DNA from 4 places in the Gordonia sp. YY1 genome. Region 3 is predicted to be linked to each of the others. Evidence: predicted binding sites of a transcription regulator. Region 3 holds the regulator's gene; each other region holds the start of a gene.
What was found. Region 3 encodes LexA, which represses DNA repair genes until DNA is damaged. Its sites were predicted from a motif close to CGAACANNTGTTCG; they were not measured.
Positions count from the first base shown of each region.

Region 1: ruvC (crossover junction endodeoxyribonuclease RuvC) is a predicted target of LexA. The motif match lies at 1,560-1,573, and genes of this name have one in related genera.
Region 2: BPODLACK_RS09605 (HNH endonuclease signature motif containing protein) is a predicted target of LexA. The motif match lies at 2,208-2,221, and genes of this name have one in related genera.
Region 4: BPODLACK_RS17795 (DUF222 domain-containing protein) is a predicted target of LexA. The motif match lies at 1,645-1,658, and genes of this name have one in related genera.

Region 1 is NZ_WXYI01000011.1:43,027-47,234, reverse strand. Features, by position in the region: gene ruvB (Holliday junction branch migration DNA helicase RuvB) at 1-369, opposite strand, end outside; gene ruvA (Holliday junction branch migration protein RuvA) at 369-962, opposite strand; gene ruvC (crossover junction endodeoxyribonuclease RuvC) at 959-1,528, opposite strand; gene BPODLACK_RS15140 (YebC/PmpR family DNA-binding transcriptional regulator) at 1,638-2,393, opposite strand; gene pdxT (pyridoxal 5'-phosphate synthase glutaminase subunit PdxT) at 2,533-3,153, opposite strand; gene BPODLACK_RS15130 (acyl-CoA thioesterase) at 3,150-4,004, opposite strand; gene BPODLACK_RS15125 (helix-turn-helix transcriptional regulator) at 4,078-4,208, opposite strand, start outside.
Region 2 is NZ_WXYI01000005.1:212,747-216,954, reverse strand. Features, by position in the region: partial or broken gene BPODLACK_RS09615 (esterase/lipase family protein) at 1-792, shown strand, start outside; partial or broken gene BPODLACK_RS09610 (family 1 glycosylhydrolase) at 849-2,140, shown strand; gene BPODLACK_RS09605 (HNH endonuclease signature motif containing protein) at 2,278-3,663, shown strand; gene BPODLACK_RS23525 (TetR/AcrR family transcriptional regulator) at 3,694-4,208, opposite strand, start outside.
Region 3 is NZ_WXYI01000002.1:411,014-415,221, reverse strand. Features, by position in the region: gene hrpA (ATP-dependent RNA helicase HrpA) at 1-142, shown strand, start outside; gene nrdR (transcriptional regulator NrdR) at 116-583, opposite strand; gene BPODLACK_RS05110 (LysM peptidoglycan-binding domain-containing protein) at 683-1,249, opposite strand; gene lexA (transcriptional repressor LexA) at 1,486-2,193, shown strand; gene BPODLACK_RS05100 (phosphoenolpyruvate--protein phosphotransferase) at 2,171-3,871, opposite strand; gene BPODLACK_RS05095 (DeoR/GlpR family DNA-binding transcription regulator) at 4,006-4,208, shown strand, end outside.
Region 4 is NZ_WXYI01000015.1:55,810-60,017, forward strand. Features, by position in the region: gene BPODLACK_RS17780 (GNAT family N-acetyltransferase) at 1-251, opposite strand, end outside; gene BPODLACK_RS17785 (TrmH family RNA methyltransferase) at 348-1,202, shown strand; gene BPODLACK_RS17790 (DUF2537 domain-containing protein) at 1,199-1,525, shown strand; gene BPODLACK_RS17795 (DUF222 domain-containing protein) at 1,685-3,292, shown strand; gene BPODLACK_RS17800 (DUF6928 family protein) at 3,358-4,131, opposite strand; gene sepH (septation protein SepH) at 4,135-4,208, opposite strand, start outside.

The DNA.
Region 1 (4,208 bases), on a different contig from region 3:
GATGCGGTGGATCTCGTCGATGAACAGGACGTCACCCTCGACGAGATTCGACAGCATCGCGGCGAGGTCACCGGCGCGTTCGAGCGCCGGTCCCGACGTCACGCGGATCGCGGCGCCCATCTCCGAGGCGATGATCATGGCGAGCGAGGTCTTGCCGAGTCCCGGTGGGCCGGACAGCAGGATGTGGTCGGGGGTCCCGCCGCGTCCCTTCGCCCCGTGCAGGACGAGCTCGAGCTGTTCGCAGACGCGCGGTTGACCGATGAAGTCGGCCAGCGACCGGGGACGCAGGCCTGCGTCGAGGTCACCGTCGGAACGGACCGGTGTCGCGTTGACCTCGCGTTCCTCGAGGTCGTCGGGGTCGCCCGTCATCACGAGGCCTTGCCCAGCAGCGCCAACGAGCGGCGGAGCGCGGTGGAGGCGTCGGCGTCGGGATTCTCGGCGAGCACCGCGGTGACCGCCTTCTCGGCCGGGCCGGCGGTGAAGCCGAGGCCGACGAGCGCCTCGGCGACCTGTTCGCGGATTCCGCCGGCGACGACGGTGCCGGCCGACGTGTCGCCCGCCGGCCGGTCGACCTTGTCCCGGAGTTCGACGCAGAGTCGTTCGGCGACGCGCTTGCCGATGCCGGGCACCGACGTCAGCGCCTTGGTGTCGGAGTCGGCGAGTGCGCGACGTAACGCCTCCGGCTCGAGGACTGCGAGAGTCGCCATCGCCAGCCGCGGACCGACCCCGGTCACCGTCTGCAGCAGCGCGAACAGCGCGCGGGCGTCGGGTTCGGTGAACCCGTACAGCGTCATCGAGTCCTCGCGGACGATCATCGAGGTGAGAAGCGTCGCCTCGTCGCCGCGCCGCAGCCGCGACAACGTCACCGGGGTCGCGAGCACCCGGTAACCGACTCCGGCACAGTCGATCACGGCATGGTCGAGGGCGATCTCGAGAACCGGACCGCGGACTGACGCGATCATGCGCGACTCCCCTCTCGTGCCTGGGCGAGCCGCTGACGGTGCTTCGCGGCGGCCGCGTCGGCCTGTTTCTGCGCGGCGGCCATCCGCTCCATCATGGGCCCGCGCCAGCAGTGACAGATCGCGAGCGCGAGTGCGTCCGCGGCGTCGGCGGGTTTCGGCTTGGTCTGCATGCCGAGAATCCGGGTGACCATCGCGGTGACCTGCGCCTTGTCCGCGCGACCGCTGCCGGTGACGGCGGCCTTGACCTCCGACGGCGTGTGGAAGCGTACGGGTACGCCACGCTGGCTCGCCGCGAGCGCGATCACGCCGCCGGCCTGCGCGGTACCCATCGCGGTCGACACCTGGTTCTGCGCGAAGACCCGTTCGATGGCGACCACATCGGGCTGATGGACATCGAGCCAGTGACACGCCGAGGTGTAGACGGCCAGCAGACGCTCGGCCAGTTCCATGTCGCTCGGCGTGCGCACCACGTCCACGTCGAGTGCGGTCACCGACCTCCCACGACCCGACTCCACCAGTGCGATACCGCACCGGGTGAGACCCGGATCGACGCCCATGACGCGCACTCGTACCCTCCCAGGAATCCGAACAGTGTTACGAACAGTTGTTCGAGATCCTATCGGGGCGCGGGGACAACTCCGATGATCAACACGCCCTCGTGAAGGCGGTGGGCGATCAGTCGTTCTCGAGCTCGGCGAGGACCTCGTCGCTGATGTCGACGTTGCTGTAGACGTTCTGCACGTCGTCGGAGTCCTCGAGTGCGTCGATCAGCTTGAAGACCTTGCGCGCGCCGTCGGCATCGACGGCGACCTCCACCGATGCGCGGAAGCTGGCCTCGGCCGAGTCGTAGTCGATACCCGCGTCCTGCAGGGCGCTGCGCACCGCGACCAGGTCGGTCGGCTCGCTGACGATCTCGAAGGTGTCCCCGAGATCGGTGACCTCTTCGGCACCGGCGTCGAGCACGGCCATCAGGACGTCGTCCTCGGACTGGCCGTTCTTCTCGAGCGTGACGACGCCCTTACGGGTGAACAGGTACGACACCGAGCCCGGGTCGGCCATGTTGCCGCCGTTGCGGGTCATCGCGGTGCGGACCTCACCGGCGGCGCGGTTGCGGTTGTCGGTGAGGCACTCGATCAGGATCGCCACGCCGTTGGGGCCGTAGCCCTCGTACATGATGGTCTGCCAGTCGGCGCCGCCCGCCTCTTCACCACCGCCGCGCTTACGGGCGCGTTCGATGTTGTCGTTGGGCACCGAGGACTTCTTCGCCTTCTGGATGGCGTCGAAGAGAGTCGGGTTGCCGGCCGGGTCACCACCGCCGGTACGTGCCGCCACCTCGATGTTCTTGATGAGCTTGGCGAACATCTTGCCGCGCTTGGCATCGATGACCGCCTTCTTGTGCTTGGTGGTGGCCCATTTGGAATGGCCGCTCATGTCCGTCCTTTCCCGGTGCCGGTGCGCGGCGGGGGGGTGCCCGCGGCACGCTGCCGGGCCCACGAGCCCCACATCCGGCGTTCCTCTACCTGCCGACTCCTGCCGCAGGCGCTTGCACTATCGCTGGTTCGGCACGATCTTACCGACGCACCATCTCCACGAAGTATTCATGTACACGACGGTCGCCGGTCACTTCCGGATGGAACGACGTCGCGAGCACCTTCCCCTGGCGTACGGCGACGATCCTCCCCTCGGCCGGACCCCGTGGGACCCGGGCGAGAACCTCGACGTCGGGCGAGATCGACTCGACCCACGGCGCCCGGATGAAGACCGCGCGCATCGCCGGGGCGCCGACGCGATCGGTGATGCCGGCGAAGTCGAGATCGGTCTCGAAACTCTCCACCTGACGACCGAAGGCGTTGCGGCGCACCGTGATGTCGAGGGCGTCGAGGTGCCGCGCGTCGGGACGGGTGTCGAGGATGGTGGAGGCGAGCATGATCATGCCCGCGCAAGAACCGTAGGCCGGCAGTCCGTCGGAGAGGCGCTCGACGAGTGGATCGAAGAGATCGAAGATGCCGAGCAGCTTGCTCATCGTCGTCGACTCCCCGCCCGGGATGACGATGCCGTCGATCTCGTCGAGTTCGGCCCGCCTGCGGATGGGCAGGGCGTCGGCACCGCTGGCCTGCAGGGCGTGGACGTGCTCGCGCACGTCACCCTGTAGCGCGAGAACCCCGATCCGCGGTCGCGATCCGGCGCTCACCGATCGGTCCGGGCGTGCTGATCTTCGGGCATCTCGCGACCGGTGCGCGCGAGTCCCTCCTGCGTGACGGCCGCGACCATGCGTCCCTGCCGGTCGAAGATGCGGCCCTGCGTCAGGGCGCGGCCGCCGTCGGCAGACGGCGAGGTCTGGTCGTAGAGCAACCAGTCGTCGGCGCGGAACGGGCGCATGAACCACATCGCGTGGTCCAGGGAGGCGACCTGAGGGTTGACCTCGGGGTGGGGCACCCGCGACGACCCGAGGAGCGTCATGTCACTCATGTAGGCGAGCGTCCCCACGTGGAACACCGTGTCGGCGGGCAGCGGATGCCGATAACGGAACCAGACCCGTTGCTGCGCAGCGAAATAGGGCGAGGTCACCATTTTCTCGGGCGGCACGATGCGGAGGTCGAAGTTGCGCCACTCCTTGAACACCGCTCGCTCTTCCTCCGCGAGCTCGTCGAGGCGGTCGTTGAGTTCTTCGGGGTCCGGGACCGGTGGCATGCGGTCCTGGTGTTCATAGCCCTGGTCGGTGCGGACGTGGAAGGAGGCCGACATCGTGAAAATCGCCTCGCCGCGCTGGATTCCGGTGACCCGCCGGGTGACGAAGGAACGACCGTCGCGGACGCGGTCGACGAGGAACACGGCGGGAATGTCCGGGTCACCGGGCCGCAGGAAGTATCCGTGCAGCGAATGGACGTGGTGGTCGGCGTCGACCGTGCGCGTCGCGGACATCAGCGCCTGTCCGGCAACCTGTCCGCCGAAGGTGCGCTGGAGGTGACTCGGGAACGCACCACCCCGGTAGATGTCGGTCTCGATCCGCTCGACCTGGAGTATGTCCTCGATGGCTGCCACGCAGACCAGTATTCCGCACCGGGCGACCCGGCCGGAGGCCGGACCACAGAGTTCCCCGGTCCGGACGTCGGCGTCAGAGCTCGTCGAGCGTCATGATCCCGTCCTGGATGGCGCGGGCGACGAGCGACGCCTTGGTGGGTGCGGGACGACCGATCTCGGCGTACTTGGCGCGAATCCGGGTCAGATGGGTGTTGACCGTGCCCA
Region 2 (4,208 bases), on a different contig from region 3:
CCCGGCGCGAACGACTGGAACTGCAAGCCGTCGACGCGTCACCCCCACCCGGTCATCCTCGTACACGGGACGGGCGGATCGCAGCAGACCAACTGGGGAACCTACGTCCCGCTGCTGAAGAACGAGGGATACTGCGTCTTCACGCCCACCTACGGCGCGCTCAAGGGCGCCCCGTGGCCGATCAGTGCGATCGGCGGGATGGGCCTGATGTCGGAGAGTGCACGCGAACTGGGCGGCTTCGTCACCAAGGTGCGTCGCGCCACCGGCGCGTCGAAGGTCGACATCGTCGGACATTCCCAGGGGACCGTGGTGCCGGCGTACTACGCCAAGTATCTCGGTGGCCAACACAACATCGACAAGTACGTCTCGCTGGCACCCGTGTGGCGGGGGACGACCGTCGCCGGCGCCGATGCCATCGGCCCGTTCGTACGCGGTCTCGGTGTCCGGCCCGAGCAGGTTCCCCTGTGCCAGGCGTGTTTCGACCTCGACCCCGGTGCCGCGTTCCTGCGTAGGGTCGCCGAGGGTGGCTACTACCTGCCGGGCATCGAGTACACCAACATCGCCACGCGCCACGATGAACTGGTGGTGCCGTACTGGTACGGACTTCCGCCAGGTGGATCGAATGTCCGCAACATCGTTGTGCAGGAGGGATGTTCGGTCGACTACACCGAGCATGCGGGTATGGCGGGGTCGCGGCGAACGGCGTACTTCGTGCTGAACGCGCTCGATCCCGAGCACCCTCGACGCGTGCCGTGCGAGCGGGTCGCACCGTTCACGGGTAGCCCGTTCTGACCGTCGTGCACGAACCCTTCCGTCCCGGCGTTCGGCGTCTACCGCGGGTGTCCGCCGTGCTCGTGATCGCGCTTGCCGCAGTGCTGTTGCTGCCCGTCGGTGTCTCCTCGCCGGCGCGAGCCGCGGTTCCGCCGCTCGGTCCGGACTTCGATTTCGGCGTCGCCCAATCCGGCTTCCAGTCCGAGGGATACAACCGGGACTCGAACTGGCTGCGGTACGGCAAGCAGGGCAAGGTCGAGGATCCGGTCGGCAACGCCGTCGACTTCTACCATCGTCACGCCGAGGACATCGACCGGGCCGCGTCGCTCGGTGTCGGGATCTACCGCACGTCGGTCGAGTGGTCGCGGGTGGAACCGACACGCGGACACGATGATCCGGCGGGCTGGGCGTTCTACGACAGGGTGATCCGCAAAGTCGTCGACGCCGGCATGCGACCGATGATCACGCTCAACCACTGGGTACATCCTGGCTGGGCGGTGGATCTCGGCGGGTGGAATCTCGCCCCGGAATGGCCGACGACATGGTGGCGTTCGCCTCCCGGGTCGTCGACCGGTATGCCTGGGCCGACCCGCTGTGGATCACGTTCAACGAACCGACCGAGTACGTTCGGCGCGAACTCCAGTACGGCGGGGTCTCGCCACAGAACCTGGGCCGGATGGTCGACGGGATCGTCGCGGCGCATCGGGCCGTCTACCGGCACATCCATCGGGTCCAGCCGGGCGCGGAGGTGTCGTCGAACTTCGCCTACTATCCGATCGCCGGACTCCAGCCGTGGCTGGAATCGATTTTCCCGCAACGGATGCGCGACACCCTGGACTTCGTCGGCGTCGACCACTACTACTCGTTCTCGGTTACCGATGCGTCGGTGGCCTACGGTGCACTCGGCGAGTTCTGGAAGAGCTCACAGGCGCCCGAGAGCATCTATTACGTGCTCCGCCACGTGGCGGGGCAGTTCCCGGGCAAGCCGATCCGGGTGATCGAGAACGGGCTGGCCACCGATCCGGCCGGCCGACGCCCCGACGGTTATCGGCGTTCGGACCACCTTCGTGACACGGTGTACTGGCTGCAGCGGGCCAAGCAGGACGGCATCCCCGTGAAGTCCTACAACTACTGGAGTCTCACCGACAACTACGAGTGGGGCGATTTCGACTCGCGCTTCGGTCTGTTCACCGTCGACGTCCGGCGAGACCCGTCGCTGACACGGCGTCCCACCGACGGCGTCGCCGCTTACCGGGAGATCACGCGGGCCGGGGGAGTGCCTGCCGATTACCGGCCGACGCGGATGCCGGTGCCGTGCTCACTGGTCGACGTTCCGGACAGCTGCGCCGACCCGGCTGTCGTCCGCTGAGTAGTGTTCCGCGGAACACTCGGGTCTCGGTGACCTGCGGGTTGTCGGTGGGCGGGGCTAGGTTGTTCGTATATCTGTTCGAACAGCGGGGGGTTGGGGTGTCTGTTTCGGTGTTGCGTGGTGAGGGTGTGGCGTCGATGTTCGATGGTGCGGATCCGTCGTCGTTGGCTGATGAGGTGCTGGAGGCACGGGTGATCGGGTACGCGGCGCAGATCACCGCGTTGACGGCCCAGTTCTTTGCGCATGTGGCGGTGTTGGAGGAACGGCGGTCGTGGTCGGGGCCGGGGATTTCATCGTTGGCGCAGTGGTTGTCGTGGAAAGCGGGGATCACTCAGCGCACGGCGCATGAGCAGGTGCGGGTGGCGCGGGCGTTGCGGGGGTTGCCGGTGATCCGTGCGGCGTTCGCGCAGGGGCGGCTGTCGTATTCGAAGGTGCGGGCGTTGACGCGGGTGGCGACTGACGTGCGGGAGCAGGAGTTGGTGAATTTGGCGTTGTCGTGCACGGCGTCGCAGGTGGAGCGGGCGGTGCGGGCGATGCGTCAGATCGATGCGGCGAACGGGACGGATGAGCCGGTGGCGCCGCGGGAGTCGGCGGGGCGGTGGAAGTGGAATGCCGATGGGACGTTGTCGGTGTCGTTGCGGTTCACGCCGCTGGACGGTGCGCGGTTTCTGGCGGGGGCGGTGCGGGCGGAGTATGAACGCACCCGCACGGTGAGCGACGACGATCTGCCGGTGCCGGCGGGTGTTCCGCGGAACGCTGCGGGTGCGCTCGAGACGGTGTCGGGTGAGCCCGATTCGGAGGTTCGGCCGGCGAATCGGCGGGATTTGTGGCGGCATGTGCCGTCGAATGTGGCGCCGGCGGTGGTGGCGATGGCGGACATGGTGCATGAGGGGATCGCGATGCCCGATCTTGCGCCGGGGGCGGAGATCCTGATCCATGCCGGCGACGGTGTGGAGAGTGCGCATCTCGATGATGGTCCGGCGTTGTCGGCGGCGGAGGTGGGGGAGGCGTCGTGTGGTGCGGCGAGGCGTGAGGTGTTGTCTGCGAGGGTGTCTGGTCGTCCGGGGAGGTTGGCGTTGTTGGGGTTGGGTCGAAAGAAGCGGGCGCCGAACAAGGCGCTGGTGAAGGCGCTGTTTGTGCGGGATCGGTGTTGTCAGATGCCGGGGTGTGAGCGGACGCGGCATTTGCATGCTCATCATGTGGTGTTGTGGTCGGCGGGTGGGGCGACGGATCCGGATAATCTTATTTTGTTGTGTGGGTCGTGTCATCGGGCGTTGCATCGGGGTGAGTTTGGTATCGCTGCGCATGGCGGGCAACGGTTTTCGTTTCACTGGCCGGACGGGGCACCGATCGATGTGGCTCCGTCGATGCGGGCACCGGGACAGTGGAGGCCCAATGCTGATGTCGCCTCGGATGCGACGGTGCCGGTCGGTGGCGGGAGGCTCGAGCTCGGGTATGCGACCGAGGTGATCTACGCGGTGTGGGAATGGAAGGAGCGCAACGCAGCCGCTGTCGCCGCCTGACCGCTCAGCGCGGCCGCCGACCCACCTCCCTCAATCTCGCTGCCGGTCGAATGCCATCACGGCTCGGACGTGTTCCGAAAGCGCCGCGTCGTCGAACTGAGGCAGCTGCATGAACCAGCGGTAGAAGATCGGGGCGAGAAGCATTTCGGTGACCCGGACAGGGTCTCGCGCGCCCTCGCCACGGACGAGTTCCCGCATCTGGGCAAGCTGAGGCGCAAGGAGCCGCTCCTGAAATTCTTGCGCCACCGCATCGTCGGTCTGGATCGAGGCGGCCAGCGACCGGAGTAGAGAACGCCGCGGTTCGGTCGAGATCTCCTCGACGGCCGCGCTGAGTGCAGCCGTGACCGACGTATCTGCGGGTCTCTCCGGGGGAGGGGTGCTGTCGTGGGCGAGCGCGTCGAACACGATCGCCGTGACCGAGGGCCAGTTGCGGTACAGGGTCTGCTTGCCCACGCCGGCTTCGGCCGCGATCCCCTCCATGGTCAGCGCCGTCGGTCCGGCGCGCAGCGCAAGCCGCAACACTGCGGCATGGACTTTCTTCACGG
Region 3 (4,208 bases):
CGAACACCGGAAAGCGCACGTCAACGACGAGGCGCAGTGGCTCGTCGAGGAGCTGCGGGTCGGATTGTTCGCCGAACGGCTGGGCACCGCGTTCCCGGTGTCGGAGAAGCGGGTCCTACGAACTCTTGACCGACTCGGCTGAAGCGGCCCGGAGGTCGTCGATCTCGCGCTGGAAGTCCTCGAGGGAGTCGAAGGACCGGTACACCGACGCGAAGCGCAGGTAGGCGACCTCGTCGAGGTCCCGCAGCGGCTTCAGGATCGCGAGTCCCACCTCATTGCTGGGGATCTCGGCCGAACCACTGGCGCGGACGGTGTCCTCGACCTGCTGGGCGAGCTGGGCGAGAGCGTCCTCGGCGACGTGGCGCCCCTGGCATGCGCGCCGGACACCTCGCATCACCTTCTCGCGACTGAACGGTTCGGTGACGCCGTTGCGTTTCACCACCGAGAGGACCGCACTCTCCACGGTCGAGAAGCGTCGCCCACACTCCACGCAGGAGCGGCGGCGCCGGATGGCCTGCCCCTCATCAGCGACACGCGAGTCGATGACCTTGGTGTCGTCGTTCTTGCAGAAGGGGCAGCGCATCGTATCCTCACGCAGGTCACGGGACGCTCTGATGCAGCCGCGCCGCATGCCGGGCCGGTGCTCGGCTGGTCCCTGTGGCATCGAGGATACCGCCCGGCCTCAGTGGTACCGGGGGGTGAGGAGCGGCTGGCCGACGCGCAGCCCGCTCGACGCGAGGTCATTCAGCTGGATGATCTCGTCGACGACGGCCTCACGCGGCATCTCGGGGGCGACCCGCGAGGCGATCGTGCTCAGCGAGTCACCCGACCGAACGTGCACGACCTCGGTGCCGACCGCGGCAGGCGTGACCGACGCGGCGTAGTTCTGGCCGACGACCGCGATGACCCACACGGCCAGGGCGAGCGCGACGCCGGCGAGGACAGCGGTCGCCGTGCGGCGACGCCGGCGGATGACGGCCGCGGGAGCCGCCTCGGCGGGACGCCACGCCGGGACCACCGGTCCACGACCGCGCATACCCACCGGCGACGCGCACTGGGTGGACGCGACGCGGCGGACCCGGACCGCCGATTCCGGCACCGGACGGTTGTCGACGGGCCGCCGGGCGTCTCCCCGACGTGTCGGGCGCGGACGCTCCAGGACGTCGCCGCGGACGGGACCGCCGTGCCGGGCGGGGTCGTGCCGGGCGGGGTCGAGGTGGACGGGGTCGATGAGAGTGGCGGTGCGCATGGTGCCCTCCGTGTATCCGGTCGAACGGTGTTCGTGAGTGGGACCGCGTCGTCCCGGTCGAACTGTTCGAATGTCGATCATCCGTTCGATGAACTGATGTTCGATTTGTAGCACGGCACTCCGACAATTGTCTCGCGACACGTCGAACAAATGTTTGATGCGGTCGGCGTTCTCGGCTAGGCTCGTCGAAAGACAAGCGATCTACCAGCACGTTCGGAATCGAGAGGAACCCGATCATGAGCGATGACGGCGGTAAGCGCACCGGAGCGCGGGGCGCCGACGAGCCCGTCACCCCGGCGGACATGGCGGCTGCCGAGGCGTCGCTGACGCCGCGGCAGCGCGGAGTTCTCGAGGTGATCCGCAAATCCGTGCGAGAACGCGGTTACCCGCCGAGCATCCGCGAGATCGGTGACGAGGTGGGTCTCACCTCGACCTCCTCGGTCGCCCATCAGCTGCGGACGCTCGAACGCAAGGGCCTTCTCAAACGTGATGCCAACCGTCCGCGGGCGGTGAACATCGCGCCGAGCGAACCCCCGACGCCGACCTCGCCGACCGGCGGAGCACTGCCCGAACCCACTTTCGTACCGGTGCTCGGCCGGATCGCCGCAGGCGGACCGATCCTCGCCGAGGAAGCCGTCGAGGACGTGTTCCCACTCCCCCGGGAGCTCGTCGGCGAGGGATCGCTGTTCCTGCTGAAGGTCGTCGGCGAGTCGATGATCGACGCCGCGATCTGCGACGGCGACTGGGTCGTCGTCCGCCAGCAGAACGTGGCCGACAACGGCGACATCGTGGCCGCGATGATCGACGGCGAGGCCACGGTCAAGACCTTCAAACGCCAGAAGGGTCATGTCTGGCTGATGCCGCACAACGAGTTGTTCGACCCGATCCCGGGCGACGAGGCCGTCATCCTCGGCAAGGTCGTCACCGTGATGAGGCGAGTCTGACCTCGTCACTGTCGAGTACCGCGGCGACCGCCGCGCGAGCTGCAGCCGGATCGGTGGCGGCCAGCGCGGCCGCCGCCGCGTTTTCGCAGGTTGCCAGGGTGACCGCGCCGAGCCGGGCGCCGACCGCGGGCGCCGCGACGGGAGCGCTCGACAACGAGGTCACCCCGAGTCCGACCAGCACGCAGGCGAGATGCGGATCGGCCGCGGCCTCTCCGCAGACGCCCACCGGTTTGCCCTGATCACGTCCGGCCCGGGCGACCGTTGCGACGAGATGCAGCACGGCCGGCTGCCACGGATCGGTCAGCGATGCGAGCTCGGCGGACATTCGGTCAGCGGCCATCGTGTACTGCGTGAGGTCATTGGTGCCGATCGAGACGAAGTCCACCTCGGCCAGGATCGCCGGGGCCAGGATCGCCGCGGCGGGAACCTCGATCATCACACCGGCGACGAGTCCACGCTCGCGCACCTGCGCGGCGAATGTCGCCGCCTCGGCGGGTGAGGCGATCATCGGGGCCATGACCCACGGCTGCGCGTCGGCCTCCAGCGCCGCCCGGGCGATCGCGTCGAGCTGGCGCGCGCGGATCTCGGGGTGCGCCAAGGCGATTCGATCGCCGCGCACACCGAGTGCCGGGTTGGCCTCGTCGGGATGGGTCACGAAGCGCAGCGGCTTGTCCGAGCCGGCGTCGAGGGTGCGGATGACCACCTTGCGGCCGTCGAAAGCGTCCAGCACCTCGCGATAGATGCCCGCCTGCTCGTCGACCGAAGGCTCCTCGGCGCGCTCGAGGAAGGCCAATTCGGTACGGAACAGTCCGACACCCTCCACCGGGTGATCGGTTGCTGCGCGGGCCGACGACCCGTCGGCGACGTTGGCCAGGATCGCCACCTCCACCCCGTCGCCGGTGCGACCCGGACCCGACCATCCGGCGACGCGAGCGGCGTGACGCCGATACTCCTCGACTCGGGCTCGCGCGGCGGTGTCATCGGGGTCGACGGCGATCTCACCCGTGGTGCCGTCGACGAGGATCGCCGTACCCGCATCGATCCCGACGAGTCCGGACACCGCGACGACGCACGGGATGCCGAGCTGACGGGCGATGATCGCGGTGTGGCTGGTGGGCCCACCCAGTCGCGTCACGAGGGCAATCGTGGTGGTGGGGTCGAGGCCGGCCGTGTCGGCGGGTGCGAGGTCGTCGGCCAGCAGGATCGAGGGCACCTCCGGCGTGGACAACCCGGGTTCGGGCAGTCCCAGGAGCTCGGCGAGCACGCGGTCGCGGACGTCGTTGAGGTCCGTGACCCGCTCGGCCATCAGGCCGCCCAGCTTGGTGAACACCGCGGCGAACTGTTCGGTGGCGGCAACGGCGGCCGACGGTGCCGGCGTACCCCTGGCGATCAGGGCCGACGCCGCACCGATCCAGCCGCGGTCTTCCGCGAGTCCGGCGGTGGCGGCGAGTACTTCCGCGGCGACGCCGGTGTTCTGCGACGCGCGCTCACGGAGTCGCGCGGCGACGACGCCTGCCGCCGCAGTGAATCGTGCGACCTCCTCCGGGCGCTGGTCCTCGGAGATCTCGACACCGGCGCCGAGCGCCTCCGCACTGTGGTCGGGACGGCGTCCCGGCCACAGTGCGGGTCCATGAGCCACACCACCGACGACCGGCGTCCCCGTCAGAATCTGCGTCATGTGACCACGGTTACAAATTTGGCTTGACTTGTCAACATAAAAAGGCGTAAACACAGTTACTACAACATTCAAAGCCACATATTCCCACATTTCGCGGTGGCCGAGTGAGCAGGAACGATCAGAACGGAGCCGGTGTGTACGCCGAGGAGAGACAGCAGGCCATCGCCGAGGAGGTTCGCGTCGCAGGGCGCGCCTCGGTCGCCGAGCTCGCCGCGAAGTTCGACGTGACCAGCGAGACGGTTCGGCGCGACCTGGCCGTTCTCGAACGCGGCGGGCACCTGCAGCGCGTCCACGGCGGTGCCGTCCGCCCCGAGGTGATGCGGGTGATCGGTGAACT
Region 4 (4,208 bases), on a different contig from region 3:
CCGGGTAACGACATCGACATCCGGTAGAACATCGACACCCCGACGAGCGGCTTCGACGGGAGGCCGGTGTCGCGCACCAGGACGATGTCGTCGTCGGCGACCTTGCCGCGAAGGTCGGCGCGCTCGTCGTCGGGCAGTGGATTGCGCATGGCGAACGCACGGGCATCGGTGGTGATGATGTCGTCCCAGTCGGCGTCGGTGGCGCGCTGGAGGGACAGACGTGACGTCGGGGTCGAGACGCTGTTGGTCACGGGCTCAACATTTCCACATCGGCGAGGCCGGGGTACTCATCGGGTGTTCGAACGGGTGTCGCAGGTCACGTACGGCCCGGGTGGCACACTGTTCCGGTGCCCGGGCTCGCAGTGGAAGTGATCGACATCGACGACCCGCAGGATCCCCGGGTCGAGGACTTCCGTGACCTCAACTCGGTGGACCGCCGACCCGACCTCCCGGTTCTGCCCGGCGGACGCCCCGGACGCGGTCTGGTCATCGCCGAAGGCGTGCTCGTCGCGCAGCGCATGATCGCCTCGAGGTTCTCCGCCCACGCCTTTCTCGGCGTCGACAAGCGTCTGAAGGAACTCGACGACGATCTGCGCGACCCGTCGCTGTCGGGTGTCCCGTTCTTCCGGGCCTCGGCCGAGGTGATGGCGGAGATCGTCGGCTTCCACCTCAACCGCGGCGTCCTCGCCGTCTCGCGACGCCCCGAGGTGCTCTCGGTGCCGGACATCGTCGAGACCGCGCGCACCGTGGCGATCCTCGAAGGCGTCAACGATCACGAGAACATCGGCTCGATCTTCCGCAACGCCGCCGGCCTCGGCGTCGACGCCGTCCTGTTCGGTCAGGGCTGCGCCGACCCGTTGTACCGGCGTTGCGTTCGCGTCTCGATGGGTCATGCCCTGCTGGTGCCGTTCGCCAAGTTCGACGAGTGGCCCCGTGGTCTCGACGAACTGCGTTCCCGCGACTTCCGTCTCGTCTCGATGACCCCGGACCCCGACGCGGTGACGCTCGCCGAGGCGGTCGACGCCGAGAAGATCGGATTCCTGGTGGGCGCCGAAGGGCCCGGCCTCACCGCGTCGGCGATGGCGTCGACGGATGTGAAGGCCCGCATCCCGATGAGTCGCGGAACCGACTCGCTCAACGTTGCGACAGCCGCGGCCGTCGCGTTCTACGAGCGTGTCCGGTCGGGCACGATGGGGGAGTGAACACTCCCGAACCGTTCGATCGGAATGGCGAGCCCACTCCGTGGGTGGGGCACACCGAGCCCACGCCCTGGGCGCTCGGCATCGGCGTATCCGCCGTCTGCGCACTCTTCGGGGCGTTCGTGCTCGTCGGGATCTACGAACTGATCGGCGGCATCCTGAAGTTCCTCGGCATCGCCGCGGTGCTCGTCGTCGCCGGTGGCCTCGGCTGGACCCTCTGGGAGTTCCGCTACCGCCTCGTATGGCGCTGGATCGTCTGGGGCCTGCTCATCGGCTTCCTGGCCGGGGTGACGTCGTCGATCGCGTTGCTGATCATGGGTCGTTAGCTCTGCCACCGCGCGGACAACATCTGGCCCAAGCCTCACCTACCAGACACCACCGACAGGGCCGAGCCGATGAGTGGACGTCAAGATTCGGTGCGGACCAGCGCATTCCCGTGTACAGTCGAACATGTATTCGATCAGTGTTCTCCGGGGGTGACCGTCTTGGCAGACAGCGCACGGCCCGCCGCCGCGGTCCCGCCTTCCGGAGCTGCCGCGCTCGTCGATCAAATCCATTCGCTCATCGACCAGTTGCAGACGGTGAACCTGACGCAGTGTTCGGATGCCGAACTCGTCGATCTCGCCGCCGAGACCGAAAGGGCCATGGCGCGACTGAGTTTTGCCGGGGACCGTCAGGTCGTCGAAGCCACCGAACGTGACCTACCGCGTAAGACCGGTCATCGCAGTGTCATCCAGTTCATGACCCATCGCCTCCGGATCGCCGAACCCATGCGTCGCCGCGACCAGATGTCGGCCACCGCAACCTTTTCCAGCCCGACCGGTGAACCGCTCCCACCCCAGCACCCCACCCTGGCCGAGGCCTTTGCCGACGGGCATGTCGGCCCCGCCCATGTTCGTGCGGTCATCGATGTCCTCGACCAGATTCCGCACGCCGTCGACCACGACGTGAAGATCGCCGCCGAAGTTCAGATGACCGAGATCGCCGTCGACCACACGCCGGCCGACATCACCGCCCTGGGATCCCGACTGCTGGCCCACCTCGACCCCGACGGCACCCTCACCGACGATTCGGATCGCCAGCGCCGCCGGAATCTGTGGGTCGACCGGCAGCGTGCCGACGGCACGGCCAAACTCACCGGCACCCTGACACCCGAACTGCTTGCCCGGGTCACCATGCTGCTCGCCGTCTGGGCCAAACCCGGCATGAACAACCCCGACGACCCTGAATCACCCCATGGCTCGATCGACGACGCCGACCCCGACGTGGTCGCCGCAGCCGCCGAGCGGGATGACCGCACCCCGGCCCAGCTCAACCACGACGCCTTCAACGCACTGCTGAAAGCTGTGTTCGAGGACGGTCTACTGGGTAAGAGCCACCGCGGACTACCCGTGCAGATGATCTTCAAGGCCGATCTGAACGATCTGATCCGTGAAGCCGGCTTCGCCACCACCGCGACCGGCACCCTGATCCCGATCAAAGATCTCGTCAACCTGGCCGCCGACGCCCAACCATGGCTGGCGGTGTTCAAGGACGCCACCGCCGTCCCGCTCTACTTCGGACGCGGCAAGCGCCTGGCCACCCGCGAACAGCGCCTGGTGTCCTTCGCCCGCCCCGACGGCGAAAACTGCTCCACACCCGACTGCGACCTCTCCGCCGCACACGTGGAAATGCATCACGCCCAACTCGATTGGGGCCTCGGCGGACTCACCGACATCACCGACCTCGCACCCGCATGTCCGAAACACAACCGCATGGTCGGAGAGCAACCCGGCCAGTACACCACCCGGATGGTCCGTGAAGGATCCGATGAAGGCCGCTGCGTCTGGCGGCTCAACGCCGAGCCCGGGGCACCACCCAACCCCGAACGCATCAACCGGCGACCCGACATACCCCGCCGGTTCATCGAACACCTCCAACAGGTACGTAACGAGATCCACGGACCCGCAACGGCGTCCGGCGATGAAGCACGCCTTGTGGTGCGCAGAGTCATCGACCACCGGCCACGGGTCGTCCCGCCGAGCCGCGAACTGCGCGCGGATCCCCGGTCGCTCATCGAAACACACCTCGCCGAACTACTCAGCCGCCTCTGACCTGAGCCCAGATCCCCGAAGTCGAGACACTCGAAGTCATCCACGGGCTCGGGCACGAGGAGCGGTCAGAAGCCGAAATACTCCCGGATGCTTCCGCGCTTGCGCGGACGGCCCTCTGGCGGTGCGACGCGTTCCCCGGCGTGGGCGGCGGTGGCTCGGCGATAGTTCTCGAAATCGGCGGCGGTCGGCTCGTACTCCGCCGGGTGGAGCGCGAAGCCGGTGACGGTGATGTCGGCCGGGTCGAGGTCGGTCGGGGCGAGCGGATGGGTGTAGCGGAATCCGAGCCAGGACCGGTTGGCCTCCTCGGCGAGCTGGGCCGGATGGAATGGCAGCGCCATCCCCTGGTTGGGGACACCTTCGGCGTAGGAGAGCGGGTATTCGCCTCCCCAGAACGGCTTCTCGAAGGTGAACGGGAGTCCGTGGTCCTCATGGATCGTCACCGGGTCGGCGGAGAACGAGCGTCGGAGTGACCCCGATTCCCAGCGCGCGAACGCCCCGAACGACGTGTCGGGTTCGGTGTAGAGCAGCGTCGTCACCGCGCTCGGGCGGATCGCGGCCAGCGTCCGGGTCAGCGTCGAGGGGACGGCCGTCTCGAACAGCGAGCATGAGATGACCGCGAGCGAACCGTAGAACCCCGCGTAGACGTGGTGATCCTTCGCGGCGGCTGCGGTCGCCAGGTCGGTGTCGACGAGCGGGACGAGAACGCTGTCGCCGTAGATCTTCGACGCGAGTTGCTGGGCGTGCTGATGATCGTGCCGCGGTGCGCGCACGACGCTGCGTAGGTCGTCGGCCGGGTCGGAAGAGTCGATGAACCAGACGGTGGCCGCGCGTGCCGACATATGTCAGCTGTTCCCGTTGCTGCGTACGCCGAGCAGGACGTCCTCCCACGCGGGCACGGCGGGCTTGCGTGGCTTCT